Regions from separate parts of the Modestobacter italicus genome, predicted to be linked through region 1. Evidence: riboswitches for the same ligand, from Rfam matches in the RefSeq annotation. Region 1 holds a riboswitch; each other region holds the start of a gene.

What was found. A riboswitch is a leader RNA that binds a small molecule or an ion and turns the genes downstream of it on or off. The one in region 1 is predicted to bind cyclic di-AMP.
Region 2: it holds a riboswitch for cyclic di-AMP, as region 1 does, so the genes downstream of both, MODMU_RS28875 (VldE C-terminal domain-containing protein) here and MODMU_RS30100 (transglycosylase family protein) in region 1, are expected to answer to the same signal.
Region 3: it holds a riboswitch for cyclic di-AMP, as region 1 does, so the genes downstream of both, MODMU_RS19250 (C40 family peptidase) here and MODMU_RS30100 (transglycosylase family protein) in region 1, are expected to answer to the same signal.

Annotation. Positions count from the first base shown of each region.
Region 1 is NC_017955.1:3,657,658-3,661,551, reverse strand. It holds gene MODMU_RS17495 (SDR family NAD(P)-dependent oxidoreductase) at 1-16, opposite strand, end outside; gene MODMU_RS17490 (RNA polymerase subunit sigma-70) at 161-1,156, shown strand; partial or broken gene MODMU_RS30100 (transglycosylase family protein) at 1,512-1,787, opposite strand; cyclic di-AMP (ydaO/yuaA leader) riboswitch at 1,791-1,952, opposite strand; gene treY (malto-oligosyltrehalose synthase) at 2,251-3,894, opposite strand, start outside.
Region 2 is NC_017955.1:1,792,563-1,796,456, reverse strand. It holds gene chrA (chromate efflux transporter) at 1-1,024, shown strand, start outside; gene MODMU_RS08755 (iron chaperone) at 1,035-1,481, opposite strand; cyclic di-AMP (ydaO/yuaA leader) riboswitch at 1,781-1,940, shown strand; gene MODMU_RS28875 (VldE C-terminal domain-containing protein) at 2,238-2,864, shown strand; gene MODMU_RS08745 (DUF2505 domain-containing protein) at 2,947-3,423, shown strand; gene MODMU_RS08740 (hypothetical protein) at 3,453-3,644, shown strand; gene MODMU_RS28415 (hypothetical protein) at 3,678-3,833, shown strand.
Region 3 is NC_017955.1:4,040,991-4,044,884, reverse strand. It holds gene MODMU_RS19265 (helix-turn-helix domain-containing protein) at 1-68, opposite strand, end outside; gene MODMU_RS19260 (alpha/beta hydrolase) at 222-1,037, shown strand; gene MODMU_RS19255 (MBL fold metallo-hydrolase) at 1,034-1,816, shown strand; gene MODMU_RS19250 (C40 family peptidase) at 1,870-2,367, opposite strand; cyclic di-AMP (ydaO/yuaA leader) riboswitch at 2,392-2,531, opposite strand; gene MODMU_RS19245 (MerR family transcriptional regulator) at 2,865-3,659, opposite strand; gene MODMU_RS19240 (nuclear transport factor 2 family protein) at 3,738-3,894, shown strand, end outside.

The DNA of each region.
Region 1 (3,894 bases):
CCTCGTGCGTCGACATGGTGTCGTCTCCGTTCTGCGCGGACCGGGTGCCCGCGCTACCAGGACTGACACCGGGCGCAGCGGGATCTGGGCTCGCCGGCACCGACCAGTTCCGGCGTCCCGCGGGGTCGGTACGGGCAGGACGAGAGCGAGGGGGTGCGCGGTGCCGGTCGACCTGTTCGAGCAGGCCCGGGCGGGCGACCACGAGGCGTTCGCCGCGGTCGTGGCGCCGTACCTGCGCGAGCTGCAGGTGCACTGCTACCGGATGCTCGGCTCCCGGCAGGACGCCGAGGACGCGCTCCAGGAGGCGTTGCTGTCGGCGTGGACGGGCCTGGGCTCGTTCGAGGGGAGGTCCTCGGTGCGCACCTGGCTGTACCGCGTGGTCACGAACCGGTGCCTGAACCAGCTGCGCTCGGCGGCGCGGCGCCCGGTCGCCGCGGAGCAGCTGCCGGTGGCGCCGCCCGAGCCCTCCCGGTGGGGGGAGGTGCCGTGGCTGCAGCCCTACCCGGACGTGCTGCTGGACGGTCTGGCGGACGCGGCGCCGGGGCCCGAGGCGCGCTACGAGTCCCGGGAGACGGTGACGCTGGCGTTCGTGACCGCCGTCCAGCTGCTCCCGCCGAACCAGCGCGCCGTCCTGCTGCTCCGCGACGTGCTGGGCTACCGCGCGGCGGAGACCGCGGAGCTGCTCGGTCTCACCACGGACGCCGTCACGAGCGCGCTGAAGCGGGCCCGGGCCACGATGGCGACCGCCTCCTCGGCGGGGCGGCCGGCGCCGCCGGCCGGGGGACCCGTGGAGCGCGCCCTGGTCGACCGCTTCGTCACGGCCTTCACCGGGGAGGACGTCGACGCGCTGGTGGCGCTGATGACCGACGACGTGTGGGTGCGCATGCCGCCGTTGCCGTTCGAGTACCGAGGGACCGAGGCGGTGCACCGGTTCTTCTCCGCGATCGACGGTCACCGCCGCGCCATCGCGCGGATGGTGCCGGTGCGGGCGAACGGGCAGCCGGCGCTGGGGGAGTACGTGCGGGACCCGGTGACCGGCGTGCTGCACGTCGTGGGCGTCCTCGTGCTGGCGCTCGACGGGGACCGGATCGGGGAGCTCGTGCACTTCGAGTCGGCGCTCGCCGCCTCGCTGGGGCTGCCGCGCACGCTCGGCTGAGCGGCGCCGCCCCGGGCAGCCGGAGGGGGTGTCCCCCCGGCTGCCCGGTGGTGCTCAGACGGCCAGCACCTGTCCGACGGAGATGCGGTTCGGGTCGCTCACGGTCGACGCGTTCAGCGCGGCGAGCGCCTGCCAGGTCGTGCCGTGGGCGGCCGCGATCTCCGCCAGGGTGTCGCCGGCCTGGACGGTGTACGAACCGCCCGCGGCCGGAGCCGGCGCGGGGGCCGGAGCCGGCGCCGGGGCGGGGCCCGGGGGCGCCCCCCGACGGGGTGGTGCCCGCGGCGAGGTACTTGCCGCAGGTCGGCCACGCGCCGACGCCCTGACCGACGAGGACCTTCTCGGCGATCTCGATCTGCTGCGCCGGCGTGGCCAGGTCGGCCCGCGCCGCGAACGCCGTGCCGCCGTAGCCCGCCCAGGTGCTCTGGGAGAACTGCAGGCCGCCGTAGTAGCCGTTGCCGGTGTTGATGCTCCAGTTGCCGCCGGACTCGCACTCGGCGACACCGGTCCAGTCGTGCGTCGCCGCCGCGGAGGCCGGGGTGGCGAGCAGGCCGATGCCGACGGCGGCAGCGCCGAGGGCGACGGCCCCGCCCGCGACGGTGCGGCGGACGCGGACGTGCAGGGACTCGAACATGGGTGATCCTCCCGATCACCGCCTACGAGGTGAGCTGTCGGGTTCGGGCGAATCGGTGCCCGGCCGGTCAGCGCCCTGAGGGCACGGCACGGCTTCACCCCGAGACGCGCAGGCGCGTCGGAAGTGGGTCCCCCGCCCCCGTCCTGGGTGGGTCGGTGTCAGGCTGCCGGCGGACGGGGTTCGGCGGTCCGGCGCCTCGTGCCCGGCCAGTGCGGCCCGGGACGTCGAGAACGGTAAGCGAGACCTGCGGGTCTCGCTTCCCGAGTCAGCCGCGCTCCGACACCCGGACCACGACGACCCCCGACAGGCCGGGCCGGGGACAGCTGCGGGTCCCCGGCCCCTGACACTCTGTTGATGTGGGATCCCCCACAGCCACCACCGCGCGCTCCGTGACGTGCTGGAGCGGCCCCCTTCCAGGGGCCCACCCTGAACCTGCGAAGGGTGGGGAGGAAGGGGGCCCTTCTCAGCCGCGGACGAGCAGGGCGACCGGGAGCTGGGCGAGCACCTCGCTCAGCGCGACCCCGTTGGCGGCGGAGACCACCCGCGCGCCGGTGAGCAGGTCCCGCCAGGCGCCGGTCGGCAGCTGCAGCGCGGTGTCGCCCCACCCGGTGGCCGCGAGGTGCACCGGCAGCCGGGTCGCCACCGCGACGACCCCGCCGCGGTCGAAGGCGACGACGGAGTCCGCGGCCGCCCCGGTGGCCTCGAGCGGGGTGTACCCGTCGAAGGCCTCCGGGTGGTCCCGCCGGTGCCGCAGCACCCGGGAGACCACCAGCAGCTTGGCCGCGCCGGTCTCGTCGACCGGCGGCACCCAGCCCTCGTCCAGCCGGGCGAGCAGGCTGCGGCGCAGGTCGTAGTCGACCGGACGGCGGTTGTCCGGGTCGACCAGCGAGAAGTCCCACAGCTCGGTGCCCTGGTAGACGTCCGGGACGCCGGGCATCGTCAGCTGCAGCAGCTTCTGCGACAGCGAGTTGGCGTACCCCGACGGCGCGATGCGCGCGACGAACGCCTCGATCGCGGCGTGCGTCGTCGGGTCGTCGAAGGCGGCGTCGACCAGCGCGTGCAGCTGGTCCTCGAACTCCTGCACCGGGTTGGTCCAGGTGGTCGAGGTGCCGGCCTCACGGGCGGCCTTCTCGACGTAGGCGTGCGCCCGCTCGCGGGTCAGCGGCCACGCACCGACCAGGTTCTGCCACACCAGGTGCGCCAGCGACCGGTCGGCCAGCGGGTGCCGGGCCAGCAGCTCGCGGACCAGCTCCGCCCACTCGGTCGGCTGCTCGGCCAGCACGGCGAGCCGCGCCCGCACGTCCTCGCTGCGCTTGGTGTCGTGGGTGGACAGCGTCGTCATCGACGCCGGCTTCACCGCGGCCCGGTGCTGCTGCGCCGCGTGGAACCCCGCGACCGTCGTCCCGAACCGGGCCGGGTCGCCGCCGACCTCGTTCAGCGCGACGAACCGCGCCCACCGGTAGTAGGCGCTGTCCTCCACGCCCTTGGCCATGACCGGCCCGGAGGTCTGCTCGAACCGGGTGGCCAGCTCCGTGCCGGCGGTGCCCAGCAGCGGGTGCAGGGCGTCGACGGCCGCGGTCAGGTCGGGGCGGCGCTGCTTGACCGCGGCGACCGTCTCGTCCAGGTGCTCCCGGCCGTCGGGCAGGTAGCTCCGGTAGACCGGGAAGCTGGCCAGCAGCTCCGCGAGCCCCTCGGTGACCTGCTCGGCGGGCACTGCCGCACTCCCCGCCCCCCCGAGGTCGCCGACGATGCGCTGCAGCCGGGCCACCTCCGAGCCGAGCATGCCGTCGGTGACCTCACGCTTGCAGTCGTGCACCAGCTTCGCGTAGTCGACCGGCGCGCCGGCGAGCTCGGTGTCCAGCGCGGTGAACGCCGCCTCGCCGGCGGGGTCGACCAGGACGCCGTCCACCTCGGTGAGCGCGTCGTACCCCGTCGTCCCGGCCGTCCGCCAGCCCTCCGGCAGCTCCTCGCCGGGCTCGAGGATCTTCTCGACGACGGTCCACCGGCCGCCGGTGGCCTCGGCCAGGCGGTCCAGGTAGCCCTTGGGGTCGGCCAGCCCGTCGGGGTGGTCGATCCGCAGCGCGTCGACCGAGCCGTTCTCGACCAG
Region 2 (3,894 bases), 1.9 Mb from region 1:
CACCGCGGTCTTCACCGGTCTGGCCGCGGCGGTGCTGGCGATCGTCGTCCAGGCGGTGATCCGGGTGGCCGGGCGCGCGCTGGCCAGCCGGGCGCTCGTCGTCCTGGCGGTGGCCTCGTTCCTCGCCCTGGCGGTGTTCGGCGTCCCGTTCCCGGTGGTCGTCGCTCTCGCCGGGGTCGCCGGCTGGGCACTCGGCCGGTGGCGACCGGCCGCGCTGCCCCAGAAGGTGGCCGCCGACGGCGCGGACGCCGGTCCGCCGCCGGTGATCTCCGACGACGTGCTGCACCACGAGGCCCCCACCGCGCGCCGCACCGTGCGGGTGCTGCTCGTCGGGCTGGTCGCCTGGGGCCTGCCGATCGCGGCCGTCGGCGTGCTGACCGGTGCGCACAGCGTGTTCACCGAGCAGGCGCTCTTCTTCTCCGGCGCCGCGGTGGTCACCTTCGGCGGCGCCTACGCCGTGCTCGCCTACGTCGCGCAGCAGGCCGTGGCCGTCTACGGCTGGCTGTCCCCCGGCGAGATGGTCCGCGGCCTGGCGCTGGCCGAGACGACGCCCGGGCCGCTGGTCATGGTGGTCCAGTTCGTCGCCTTCCTCGGCGCCTACCGGGCACCCGGCGACCTGGACCCCTGGGTTGCCGCGGTGCTGGCCTCGCTGCTGGTCACCTGGGTGACCTTCGTGCCGAGCTTCCTGTTCGTGCTGCTCGGCGCCCCGTACATGGAGCAGCTGCGCGGCAACCGGTCGCTGTCGGCGGCGCTCACCGGGATCACCGCCGCCGTGGTCGGCGTCATCGCGAACCTGGGCGTGTACTTCGCGGTGCACACGCTGTTCTCCGGCGTCGTCGAGGTCGACCGCGGTCCGCTGTCGCTCGAGCTGCCCGACCTGACCACCCTGCGGCCGGTGCCGCTCGTCATCGCCGCGGTCGCCGCGGTGCTGCTCTTCCGGCTGCGGTGGTCGGTGCTGCGGACGCTCGGCGTCGCCGCGCTGCTCGGCCTGGTCGCCGGCCTCGTGGGGCTGCCGGTCGGCTGACCGGCCCGCCTCACGACACCGCGGCGCGCACCAGCTCGGCGACCCTGGCCTCCACCTCGGGCGTCCACCGGGTGAGGGCGAACGACACCGCCCACATGTCGCCGTCGTCGAGGTGTGCCGGGTCCTGGAACTCCATCGTCGTGTAGCGCTGGCCGAACTTGCCGGCGTTCTTCACCGCGACGACGACCTTGCCCTCGGCGTTGGTGTAGGCCGGCATGCCGTACCAGGTCTTGGGCAGCAGGTCCGGGGCGGCGGCGCTGACGGTCACGTGCACGCGCTCGGCGAGGGCGCGGTCCTCCGGGGTCATCTTCGCGATGGCGTCCAGGAGCGCCTGCAGCCCGTCGGCCTTCTTGGCGCCGCCCTTCTCCGCCCGGAGCTCCTCCGCGCGCGCCTTCATCGCGGCCCGCTCGTCGGCGCTGAAGCCTCCTGCCCCGGTCGTGCTGGTCTGTGCGGTCATCCTCGGCACCCCTCTCGCATCCGTGGGCTCCGCCCTCACGTGGAGCCGGTCGAGGAGAGGCTAGGACCGGCGATCGCGCCGGAGCTTCTCGATTCCTGACGGATCGGCTACGGGGCGACACCTCCCGTCCCTCCGCGCGTTGACGGCTCGCGGCCCCGTGACCAGTCCGTTACCACATCGCCCCGGCGCGGCGACGGCGCAGGACCTGCCACGACCGCGCCCTCGCGTTGTCGTGGATGTACAGCGGGCCCTACGGTCTGGGCGTCCGGTCGGTCGTCACCTCCCCTCCCGGGGACCCTGACCGGATGCCGCCGAGTCCCGTCCGCCACCGCGGCGGGAGCCGGGGACCCACCGAACCCGGGGTGAGTCCCGCCCGTCGAGCCTGAGCTCGAGGGGCGGGTAGGGCGTCTCCCCGCCCGAACCCGTCAGCTGACCCGGTAGGCGGCCACGGGAGAACGGAGAGCCCACCACATGGTGCGCTCACGGGCCTGTCCAGTGCCCGCGAGCACCCGTCGCGCACGACACCGCGACGCCTCGCCGCGCACCTGAGCCGGCGCAGCCACCGCACCCGTCCCGGGGTCTCCCCGCGTCGAGCCGGACCGCCCGGACCTGACCAGGTCCGCGGGCTCTCCGGTGGGTGCCGCACGCCCGGCTGCTGAACCGGCCGTCCACCCGGACACCTGACCGACGCACCCGCCACACCGAGGTCGTACCGATGACGGACGGCCCGTGGCCCTCCCCGAGGAGTTGCTCCCCATGCACGTGGACCGCCAGCACACCGTCCTGCCGCACGACCGTGACCTGCGCACCGGCCTCCGCCCCCGGGTGCTCCGCGGAGCGGCCGTCTGCGCGTTCTCCCTCGCGTTCGGCCTCGCGGGCCAGTCGGTCGCCCAGGCCGACGACCCCTGGGACCGTTCGGGCGGTCAGAGCCAGGGGAACTGGGGCGACCGGGGTGCCGCTCCCGCACCGGCTCCCGCCCCCGCGCCGGCTGCTGCGCCCGCGCCCGCGCCGGCGGCAGCTCCGGCCGGCGACCTGACCGGCAAGCCGACCGGCACCTCGACCGCGTACAGCGCCTGGGCGCCCCACGTCCGCCCGGTGGTCGCTGAGGTCGTCGCCGGGTTCGGGGTCTCCACCGTCTACACCCGACCCGGTCACTCCCCGACCCAGCAGCTCGCCGCCGACTTCATGGTCTACAGCGACGGGGCCAAGGGCAACGCCGTCGCCCAGTACGTGATCGACAACGCCGCCCGCATGAAGGTCGACTACGTCATCTACAAGCAGCGGATCTTCATGATCGGCGGCTCCGGCTGGAAGGCCATGGAGGACCGCGGATCGCCCACCGCCAACCACATGGACCACGTCCACGTCAGCTTCAACCCCTGATCCACGGGTGACCGGCGCCGGAGGCGATCCCGGGATCGCCTCCGGCGCCGCGCTCGCGACGCGCGCCAGCGAGGATGACGGCGTGGCCATCGACTTCTCCGCGTCCTACCCCGCCCCGCCGGACGCCGTCCTCGCCCTGCTCACCGACGAGGCCTTCCTCCGCGACCGGGCCGCGGCGCTCGGCGGGCAGGCCGAGGAGGTGACCGTGACCGGGCAGGTCAGCACCGTCCGCCTCGCCGCGCCCACCGCCGGCATCCCCACGGTCTTCGCCCGGTTCGTCGGCTCGTCGGTCGCCGTCGTCGAGCGCACCACCTGGACGCCGGACGGCGCCGGGCACCGCGGCGCGCTGGACGTGCGGGCCGAGGTCTTCGGCCGGACGGTCCAGGTCACCGGCGAGCGGCTGCTGACCCCGGCCGCCGACGGCACCCGCTCGACCGTCACCGGGACGGCGCGCGTCGACGCACCGCTGATCGGGCGGCAGGCCGAGGGCGCGGTCAGCGAGCTCGTCGCGGTGGTGCTGCGCCGGGAGGACGAGCTGCTCCGCCGCCGGCTGGGCTGACCGTCGGCACCGGCTGCGACGATCACGGCATGGTCGCCTTCTTCGTCCCCCGGGCCAGCGACGACGAGCAGGCCGAACGGCTCTACGACGCCCTGGCCGAGTTCGCCGGCTGCGAGCCGGCCGCCCCCGCCGACCGGGTGCGGGCCATCGACTTCACCCACGACGGCGCCCAGTGGCGGGCGGAGGTCGGCGAGGAGCTGCGCGGCCGCCGGACGACCTAGCAGCTGCGCCGCGGCGAGCTGCTCGAGCACACCGTGGAGCTGACCTCCACCTCCCGGGTGCTGGCCATCTACCCCGGCACCCCGTTCACCGTGGTCACCGACGCCCAGCCGATCACCGGCGCCACCTCGGAGTGGGCCAACCCGTTCACCGCCGAGCCGGACGCCGTCACGCCCTTCGACCGGAGGTGACCCCTCGGCCGGCCCCCTCACACCCGTCACACGCAAGGCCACGGCACGTGAGGAACCGGCT
Region 3 (3,894 bases), 380 kb from region 1:
TGCATCGCCGCGTCGAAGGCCTCGACGCGGTCGGCCAGGGGGACGGCGGCGGTGTCGAGGATCAGCATGGTGCCCCTTGCCGGCAGGTGGTGGGCCGAGCCTGGCAGGGCGCGGGCGGGCGGGGAAGGCACCCAGGCACCACAGCCGTGCAGGCACAGCCGATCCGACGCCGGGGGCCGCTGCCAGGGTCGGCGGAAAGCCCCCCACGCAAGGAGATCGACATGGCCCCCGACACCATCGTGCTCGTCCACGGCTTCTGGGTGACCCCGCGCAGCTGGGAGAACTGGAAGGCGCACTACGAGGCCCGCGGCTTCCGCGTGCTCACCCCGACCTACCCCGGCTTCGAGGTCGAGGTCGAGGCGCTCAACGCCGACCCGACGCCGATCGCGGAGGTGACGCTGCCGCAGATCGTCGACTCCATGGCGCAGGTGGTCGGCGCGCTGGAGACCCCGCCGGTCCTGATCGGCCACTCCGCCGGCGGGACGATCACCCAGCTGCTGCTGGACCGCGGGTACGGGGCCGTCGGCGTCGTCCTCAACTCCGCGCCGACCGAGGGCGTGAAGGTGACGCCGCTGTCCCAGGTCCGCTCGACGTGGGAGGTGCTGAAGAACCCGGCGAACCGGCACCGGGCGGTCGGGTTCAGCTGGGAGCAGTGGCACTACGCGTTCACGAACACCTTCAGCGAGGAGGAGTCGCGGGCGTTGTACGAGCGGTACGCCATCCCCGCGTCCGGCGGCATCCTGTGGAACTCGGTGCTGGCCAACCTGATGCCCGGGCCGCAGGACGCGCACGTCGACTACCGCAACGCCGCCCGTCCGCCGCTGCTGTTCGTCTCCGGCAGCGAGGACCACATCATGCCGCCGGCGGTGCAGCGGTCGAACGCGAAGCACTACTCGGACGACACGGTCACCGAGGTGCGCGAGTACGCCGGCTACCCGCACCTGCTGCCGGCCGCGCCGGGCTGGGAGCAGATCGCCGACGACGTCCTGGACTGGGCGCTGGCGCACGCGACCGGCGCGGCGTCCCGGGTGCCGTGAGGCTGACCCACGTCGGCGGACCGACGCTGCTCGTCGAGGTCGCCGGCTGGCGCCTGCTCACCGACCCCACGTTCGACCGGCCGGGCCGGCGGTACGCCTTCGGCTGGGGGACCAGCTCGCGCAAGGTGACCGGGCCGGCGCTCGAACCCGCCGACCTGCCGCCGCTGGACGCCGTGCTGCTCACCCACGACCACCACGCCGACAACCTGGACGACGCCGGTCGTGCGCTGCTGCCGTCGGCCCCGGTGGTGGTGACGACGGCGTCCGGGGCGGCCCGGCTCGGCGGCACCGCCCGCGGGCTCCGGCCCTGGCAGACGACGGTGCTCGAGGCCCCCGGGCGCCCGAGCCTGGAGGTGACGGCGACCCCGGCCCGGCACGGTCCGCCGCTGAGCCGCCCGATCGCCGGGGACGTCGTGGGCTTCGCGCTGCGCTGGGAGGGGCAGCGGGACGGCGTGCTGTGGATCTCCGGTGACACGGTGCTGTTCGGCGGGCTGCGCGAGGTGGCCGAGCGGCTGCGGGTCGACACCGCGGTGCTGCACCTGGGCGGCGTCCGGTTCCCGGTCACCGGCCCGCTGCGGTACTCCATGACCGGCCGGCACTTGGTGGAGCTGTGCGAGCTCCTCGCCCCCCGCACCGTCGTCCCGGTGCACTACGAGGGGTGGAGCCACTTCGCCGAGGGCCGTGCCCAGGTGGAGCGGGAGCTGGCCCGCGCGCCCGAGGTGCAGCGCACGGTCCGGTGGCTGCCGCGGGGTGAGGCCGTCGAGCTGGCACCGGTCTGACCTGTGCCGGGCTCCGGCGTCCGGGGAGGACGTCGGGGCCCGGCGGCAGGACGTCAGGCCAGGCGGCGGGCGGTGTTGTAGCTCGGCATCGAGTTGATGTTCGTGATCTTGACGACCGACCCGGCGGTCGGCGCGTTGACCATCTGGCCGTTGCCGATGTAGATGCCCACGTGGCTGACCGGGCTGTAGAAGAAGACCAGGTCACCGGGCTTCAGGTCGGACTTGGCGACGTACGTGCCCATGGTCGACTGGGTCTTCGAGGAGTGCGGCAGCGAGATCCCGGCGGCCTTGTAGGCGTACTGGGTCAGGCCGGAGCAGTCGAAGGAGTTCGGGCCCGCTGCGGCCCAGACATAGGGGTCACCCAGCTGGGCGAGCGCCGTGTCGACGGCGATCTGGGCCTTGGCGGTCGAGGCGGCAGCCGGGGCGGCGGCCACGGCTGCGGTGTCGGGCGCTGCCGCCTGGGCGGCCAGCGGGGTGAGGACGAGGCCGGCACCGGTGAGCAGGGCGACGAGGGCGCCACGGGCGGTACGGCGTGCGGGGGCAGTGCGCATGGTCGTCACGGACGACGTTTCTCCTGGTTCTCCACGACCGCCTACCGAGTTAGCTGACGGGTTCGGGCGGGGAACTCGCCCGGCGCACCGGCTGGATGCCCGGTCGCGCTTCACCCCAGGACTGCACTGGGTCCTCGGCCCGGTTCGCTCAGCGACGCTGCTGAGGTCGCCCGGCTCGGCGGTGCCCGGCGGGTGTCACCCGGAAGGTGACGACTGGACCCGGCGGGCGCGACGAACGTAAGGGCGGGACGGGAGGGACGCTCGTGGACGCTGCGTGATCGACCAGTGACCAAGACAAGATGTTGACAAGGCGACGCGCGCCGACTCGCCGAGCGTGACCAGCACCGGGACCGCGGGGCCGCTCTTTGACGTCTCAACAGTTCCGCGGTCGTAGTTGGTCAAGCCATCTTGGTCGGCTGCGCGCGCCTGAACGTGCGGTGACCAAGTGGCCACGGAGACGTCGCAGATCGGGGCCCGCGACACGCCGTGATCGCCGCTCATCCGGGTGCCAGGCGGAAGACCGGCCAGCCGATCTCGGTCCGCCAGGCCGTCGGGTCGGGGTCGTCGCGCGGGCCGACCAGATAGGTCTCGCGCACCGGGCCGGCCACCGCGAGGGTGTGCTCGACCACCCAGCTGCCGAGCTCGCCGTAGGTGACGTCGATGGTGTCGTGGTCGCCGACGTGCGTGGTCACCGCCAGCTCGACCGCGGGGAGCGTCACCGGGTGCACGCGCCCGGTGCGCGGGGGAGCGGTGACCGGGCGGTGCACCAGCACGCGCCCCCGGCCGGTGGTGAACAGCTCGTTGTCGTACAGCCCGCCGGGCGGGCCGGGGGTCCCGACGAGCGCGTCCAGCTCGGCCATCGCGCCGGAGTACCAGGCCAGGACGTCGTCCAGCTCGACCGTCGCCTCGACCGCGGCGACGGTCGTGGCCGGGACCGCCCGCAGCTCGACGTCCAGGGTGGCCGGCTCCGGGCGGAGCAGTCGCTGCAGCGAGGTCACCGCCGCCCGGGTGCGCTCGAGCTGGTCCTCGAGCCGCTGCAGGTGGTCGGCGACGAGCCCGGCCCGCGTGCCCGGGTCGGGGGTCTGCAGGATCCGCTGGACGTCGGGGAGCGGGACGTCGAGCTCGCGCAGTCGGTGGATCACCTGGGCCGCCGGGATCTGCTCGGCGCTGTAGTAGCGGTAGCCGCTGGCCTGGTCGACGCGGGCCGGCTCCAGCAGGCCGGCGTCGTGGTAGCGCCGCAGGGTGCGCACGCTGAGGTGGGTGAGCTGGGCGAACTCGCCGATGGTCAGCACGCGGCGACTCTGCACCCTCTCCCCGCGGGAGGGTCCAGCGCTTGACCCGCCTGCTGCGGGAGGCAGCACGGTCGGTGCATGACCACATCGACCACCCCCACCGAGCTCCCCGCCGTGATCCGCGGCTACCTGACCGCCGAGGACCCCGACGCCGCCCTGCACACCTTCACCGACGACGCCGTGGTCGTCGACGAGGGCGCGACCCACCGCGGCACCGACGCCGTGCTCGGCTGGC